One region of the uncultured Vagococcus sp. genome, then DNA from elsewhere that is predicted to be linked to it. Evidence: predicted binding sites of a transcription regulator. Region 1 holds the regulator's gene; each other region holds the start of a gene.
The links. The regulator NrdR, encoded in region 1, represses ribonucleotide reductase genes. The targets are predictions, from matches to a motif close to ACACNATATATNGTGT.

Region 2: a site for NrdR is predicted at 1,086-1,101, ahead of nrdD (anaerobic ribonucleoside-triphosphate reductase). Genes of this name have one in related genera too.
Region 3: a site for NrdR is predicted at 1,148-1,163, ahead of nrdH (glutaredoxin-like protein NrdH). Genes of this name have one in related genera too.

The regions. Positions count from the first base shown of each region.
Region 1 covers NZ_CAUQJB010000021.1:16,455-18,661, forward strand. Annotated here, with positions in the region: gene RWN13_RS15540 (DnaD domain protein) at 1-636, opposite strand, end outside; gene nrdR (transcriptional regulator NrdR) at 691-1,164, opposite strand; gene coaE (dephospho-CoA kinase) at 1,333-1,926, opposite strand; gene mutM (DNA-formamidopyrimidine glycosylase) at 1,930-2,207, opposite strand, start outside.
Region 2 covers NZ_CAUQJB010000012.1:45,764-47,970, forward strand. Annotated here, with positions in the region: gene nrdD (anaerobic ribonucleoside-triphosphate reductase) at 1-1,022, opposite strand, end outside; gene RWN13_RS11620 (peptide ABC transporter substrate-binding protein) at 1,341-2,207, opposite strand, start outside.
Region 3 covers NZ_CAUQJB010000012.1:16,555-18,761, reverse strand. Annotated here, with positions in the region: gene nrdE (class 1b ribonucleoside-diphosphate reductase subunit alpha) at 1-481, opposite strand, end outside; gene nrdI (class Ib ribonucleoside-diphosphate reductase assembly flavoprotein NrdI) at 459-839, opposite strand; gene nrdH (glutaredoxin-like protein NrdH) at 841-1,071, opposite strand; gene RWN13_RS11470 (ferrous iron transport protein A) at 1,610-2,077, shown strand; gene feoB (ferrous iron transport protein B) at 2,082-2,207, shown strand, end outside.

The DNA.
Region 1 (2,207 bases):
ACCATCTAATAAGCTGACAAAATAGGCCCAGTCAAAGGTTTCATTCACGCTGGAAAGCTTAGGTTTTTCCGAACTAAAAAACTCATCCTTAGCCACACTTAAGGTCACTTCATGTGAAGCAATGCTCTCTTGATTAAACTGATAAACATCCAAGAATTTTTTAGTAACGTCAGCGTATTCCGTCGTATTCACTTTTGGAATAGCAAAACGCTGCACAAGCTTTTGGTAGCGACGATCGCCGACACTGTCCAATAATAAGACAGCTAAGACGTCGTCTTGGAAAAGTTCTTCCGCCTTTAATGGCGCCTGTAATTCATAAATGAAATGGCGGCGTCCACCTGCCTCTTTGACAAATACCCGCAATAGACCGATGCCTTCAAGCTTAACTCGAGCATTAAATAAACGGGGTAAATCAATGTTTAACTGATTAAACAAATCCGAATGGCGCAACTCGTGACTGTCATAATCAGACTCATCTACAGCCGTTAAAAAGGTGTGATAAATGCTAAAAGCATCCATGCCAATAATTGGCTGATATAAATAGCTAAGTAATTGTTCATCATGACTGGTAATCGGAGCTGCCAATTTAACAGTAAAACTATCTTGCGGATGAAGTTGCTTCCACGAACTATTCAAATCGAGGCCTCCTTATGCTAATACGCTAATTTCTTATCATTCATTGTCGATTTCTCAGGATTCAGGCGTTTCATCTTCCTTATTAAGAATCTCTTGCATTTCCTTTAAGAAAACACCCATGTCTTTAAATTGACGGTAAACACTGGCAAAACGAATATAAGCAATCTCATCCAAGTTAACCAAATCTTCCATCACATATTCACCAATTTTTGTAGTTGAGACTTCATTTTCCCCAAGTCCACGAACCTTATTTTCTACTTGATCCACGATTTGTTCCATTTGTTCCATCGATACTGGACGCTTTTCAGCCGAACGGATTAACCCTCTTAAAATTTTATCTCGATTAAATTCTTCACGTCCACCATTTTTCTTAATCACCAATAATGGTGCTGCTTCTATTCGTTCAAATGTGGTAAAACGAAACCCACAGGATTCACATTCTCTTCTTCTTCTTATGGCACGGCCATCATCAGCAGGTCGACTATCGACGACACGAGACCCGTTGTATTGACACTTTGGACACTGCATGTTTTTTCACCTCGTGTATTCTATCTATTTTAAGTTACTAATAATCACTATATTACAGTTATTATAACATGAAAAGCAGTCAATGGTATAGTCCTTATACCCTGATAAATAAAGAAAGAAAGAACACCTTGGTATTTTTCCAGATGTTCTTTCTTTTAGTTGTTTAATCTAGTTGCAAGTTGCCATCCATTTATCTAACTGCTCCTCTGTTTCCGCAACAGTCCCTGAATTGTCAATTAAGATATCCGCCAAGTGTCGTTTCTCTTCAATTGGCAGCTGACTGGCGATTCGTTTTCTAGCCTCAGCTTCAGACAACTGATCACGAGCCATTAGCCGTTCCAACTGTATTTTTTCCGGCACGTAAACCACCATCACCTGATTGACCCGCCGATCATAGTGAGCCTCGTACATTAGCGGCACATCTACTACCACTAATGGAATTTTTTGGACCACCCATTTTTTAATCTCACCTGAGATAGCTTCCGCCAATTCTTCACTTAAAAGCTGATTCAACAATTGGCGTTTAAGCTCATCCGAAAAAACAATGTTCCCAAGTTTTTTTCGATTTAAGTGACCCTCTTCTGTCAGGATACCATCGCCAAAATGAAGACGAATTTTCTCCAAACCAACCGTTCCCGGTTCAACTACTTCCCGGGCGATAATATCTGAATCAACAATTGGAATGGCCCGCCTTTTGAAATAATTGGCAACGGTCGTCTTTCCAGTGGCAATCCCACCAGTTAAGCCTAGTATAAAGGTCATCTCTTAATCCCTCATCTTTCGTTGGCGCAATTTCTGACAAGTCGGACAATAATGGGTGCCACGCTGGGCCACCTTCGTTTTGATAATCCCTGTGCCACAACGGGGACAAGGAACTCCTGTTTGACCATAAACATTGAGGGAGACCTGAAATTTCCCAGCTTCTCCCAAGGCGTTCTTATAGGTCCGAATAGTCGTCCCTCCAGCTTCAACTGCCCGTCCCAAAACATCGATAATCGCTTGGTAGAGTGCTTCCACTTCTTTCCGCAACAACGTTCCTGCAG
Region 2 (2,207 bases), on a different contig from region 1:
AATCCCTTAATTCTGATTTGTAAAATAGATTTCTGAATCTCTTTTTCAAACCAATTTAAGCCTAAACCAAATCCTAAAGAAGTAAATGGCGTCTGTCCATTAGAAGTAAAGAGGGTATTGATTTCATATTCCAAACTTTGCATGGAATCATAGATATCTTTGCTTGTTTTAGCCTTAGCATACGCATCGTGTTGGCGGCTATCTTCAATCCATTCTTGAGCGTCTGCCAGATGTTTCTGATAGTTTTTCTCAGCAAAAGGCGCCAAAAGCTCATCGATTCGATCAGCAGAACAGCCACCGTACTGGCTAGATGCCACGTTGGCAATGATTTGCGAAATTTGAGCTGTTGCCGTTTGAATCGATTTAGGCGCCTCCACTTCAGCATTCCCAATCTTAAAGCCATTATTTAACATGCTGTCAAAATCGATTAAACAACAGTTTGTCATCGGCGTATAAGGATGGTAATCCAAATCGTGATAATGAATATCACCTTTTTGATGGGCGTTAGCCACATGAGGCGGTAACATTTTTAAGCCAATTGATTTGCCGACAATCCCGGCTGTTAGATCCCGTTGCGTGTTGAATACGTCACTGTCTTTATTGGCATTCTCATTCACCACAGCCTGATCTTTATCAATCAATTTACTAATCGTAAAATTAATATCCGTCGCTTTGCTCCGTTCAAAATCTCGGTGAGTCCGATAATTAATGTACTCTTCTGCTAAGTCATACTCCTGTTGACCTAATAAAATATGCTCCACGATATTTTGGATTTCGTATATTTTAACGTCTTCGGAAAAACGTTCAGCAATTTCTTCGTCTATCAGTTCTACAATGTGTTGAATTCTAGCTTGGGCAAGGGGACGAATTTCACCTTGAATTTTTTCCTCCGCTTTTAATAATGCATCATAAATTTTCTTGTCATCAAATTCCACTGATCGACCGTCTCTTTTTACCACTTTAATATTCTGCATCTTTGAATTTAAATACACAATTTCCTTATTTTTCCCCGCTACTTCCATCATAGAACATCAAACTCCTTTATATTTCTCTCCATATATCTTATATCAATTCCGCTGATTTTACAACCATATATTGTGGTTTTATTTTTATTTTTTATCATTGATAACTACATATAGTGTGTGTTTGTTTTGAAAAAAATTGATGAAAGCAAGAATACGAGGTGTTTCACAAGCTGTGTAACAAAAAAACTTTTTTCACATTCGTCCCTATTTCCTTATATTGAGTTTTTTTTTATCTCAGTTTAATGGCAAATGAAACTGAATCAAAAGCAAAAAACACCACGCTGATTCCTTCATTAGCGTGGTGTTAACTTCTCCTTATTCTTTTAGAGACACATTTTTATAATACGGACTACCTAAGGAGCGGTATACAAGGTTCTCCACCTTAGGTTTAACCAAGTAACTTTCGCTACCTTGATACAACGGAGTAACTGGCGCCTCTTCTATCACTAACTTATGCGCATCCAATAACAAACTCCAGCGTTTTTCATTGTCATTCACAAACGTCGATGAGGCATCTTTTAATAACTTGGCATATGCTTCATTCTGCCAGTTTCCATAGTTTTGTGGCGTGCCTGAGTTAACTAGCTGTAAGAAATCATAAGGGTCTGCATAAGTGGCTGCCCAACCAGCTAAGACTACATCAAAGGTTCCTTTGCTCATGGCATCTAAACGATTATTAAATGGCACGTTGGAGATATTGACTTTTAGGCCTTCCAACTCACCTAATACACCCTGGACGTATTCTGCTAGTTTTTTAGCCGAGTCCGTGTCCGAAGCTAGCAAGGTAACTTCACCAGTTTCCATTTTCAATTCTTCTTTGGCTTTCGCCCAAAGTTCCTTGGCCTTGTCTGGATCTGTCGTTGTTAGTTTCCCCGATTCCTTGGCAAAATCTTGTCCCGTTTCAGGGTTGACAATGCCAGTGGGAACATACCCATTAATCGCTTTGGAACCATCTCCCAAGATACTCGTCACAATTTGTTGCGAATCGATCATCAGCGAAATTGCATTGCGGGCATTTTTATTAGCAAAAATTTTATTTTCAAAATTATACTGCAAATAAAAACTACTTGGGTATTCCCTAATGACTAAATCTTTATTTTCAGCTTCCTGTTGGGCGAACTCTCCTTTGACTTGAATCACATCCACTTCATCTGAATTATACAAATTCAAACTAGTGCCATT
Region 3 (2,207 bases), on a different contig from region 1:
CATTTAAGAAGGAAGGGGTTGCTGGTTGATAACGTTGGTGAATCATTTCATCGGCAATGTCCAAAGCCAACTGTTCGTTTCCTTCAGCAAAATACAACGCATTAAAGGCCACTCGGTCTTCGTAACGTTCTAAATACTGAGTTCCGTCATTACTTTTAAGGGCATACTGAGAATAAAATTTGTAAGCAGCCATAAAGGATTTAAATTCAAAGTGTTGCTCATCTAAGAAAGTGTAAAGGGAATCAATAAATTCGATTGAATAATCACGAATAAATGCTTCTTCAAGGAATTCGTGTTCGATTAAGTAGTCAATTTTTTCTTTTGTAGAACTAAAGCTCATGGTATTGGGCTCAACGTTTTCTAAGAAAAAGGCTGCCAAGGCTTCTTTATCTTTATGTAACGGAATTTGTCCATCTACAGGGCGGTTAATTTCATTGTTTAATTTGAAGTAACTTACTTCATCTAGTTGTTTTAGACTCAATTTCACTCACTACTTTCTTAAAGTTTTCTACATCATCTGGGGTGCCATTCATTTCGAAATCAAACAGCATGGGGATGTGGTATCTGTGTGCTATCTCTTTTGCCGTATAGACATAGAGCTCGCCAAAATTTAAATTGCCACTGCCAACAACGCCTTTGAGTTGCTGTTGGTTACTCTTAAATTCAATAAAGTCGTCCGCTACCTCGGTAATGTCTCTATCGTAAGTAGGAACGACTAATATATAAGGTTCATTTAGTTCATGAAATGGATTGGTTCGATCGATTTCGTAAGCGGGTAAGCCGACTTTTTTAATAAAGCGCCTGGTTTGGCCCGTGACGCTAAAATAAGCAAGTTTCATCTTAAACTGCTAAAGCTCTTAATTGATCTGGTCTGAAACCAACAATTGTGATATCTTCACTAGCAGTTACGACAGGCACGCTACGATGTCCTTGATCTTTTAACCAATCTATATATTGTGGTTCTGAATCGATGTTTACTTCGCTATATGAAATATTTTTATCGGTCAAAAACCGTTTAGTCATTTTGCATTGTGGACAGTTGTCCTTTGTATATAATGTGATATTAGTCATGTCAATTACCTCCAAGGAATTTCGTTTTTTAACTAATTACTAGTATACCCCCTACAGAAAAAAAGTCAACTGGAAAACACTATATATTGTGGTTAAAACACGAACGAACACAACGGTTGGTAGGTGTTAACTTTCACAAAACTGATTTATCGGGCTTTCATAATGCTTTTCATTGAAAAAAATTTGTTAAATAGTGCCATATTTTTTTCGTGGCACATCATCTAGTTAATGGCAATCGCTTACTTCTATATTAGAGATGTTTTATGGGAACTCATACTGGATAATGTCATAAGGAGATCATCTATATGTTGTGTCTGACCCCATTGGCTAATTTGAGAAGAATCAGCATAAAAAAACAAAGGGAGGTCGTGGTTTCTACTCTTTTTTATCGTGAAAAAAGACGCAAAGTCTGGCGGAAAAGCATTGACAAATAATCGGAAGGGAGATACTATTAAGATAACAATTGAGAATGATTATCAGTATCGTTGGAATTTAACATGTGAAAATAGAAACAAGTTAAAATGAGTGAGGTGAAAAAATGCTTAATTTACAAGAAGGTTCCGTGGGAATTCTTTATTATTTTGAAGAAGTGATCAATGCCAGTACTTCTGATCGGCATTTAGCTAACTTAGGATTTGTTAAAGGAGCGAAAATTAGGATTATTTCTCAAGACAAACGAGGAGATTTAATAATTTCAGTCAAAGATGCTCGCCTGGCAATTAGTCAAAAGGTTGCTAGCCAAGTTAAGGTATCGACGGAACATCATCAAGCAGTTAGCTATCAGACATTAGATAGTGTTAGTATCGGTGCGGTTAAAAAAATTGAAAACGTTTTAGGTGGTGGGGTCCTGCGTAGACGGCTGATGGACATGGGGTTAACCCGGGGTGTTGACGTGATGATTCGCAAGGTGGCTCCTTTAGGTGATCCCATCGAGGTGACGATTCGAGGATACGAACTAACCTTGCGCAAAGCTGAAGCCGAATTAGTTTTAGTAAAGGATGTCTAGATAGATGACAAATAAAATCATAGCCTTGGCTGGAAATCCAAACAGCGGCAAGACCAGTTTGTTTAATGAGTTAACTGGAGCCAATCAGTCTGTAGGAAACTGGCCAGGAGTAACGGTAGAACGAAAAGAA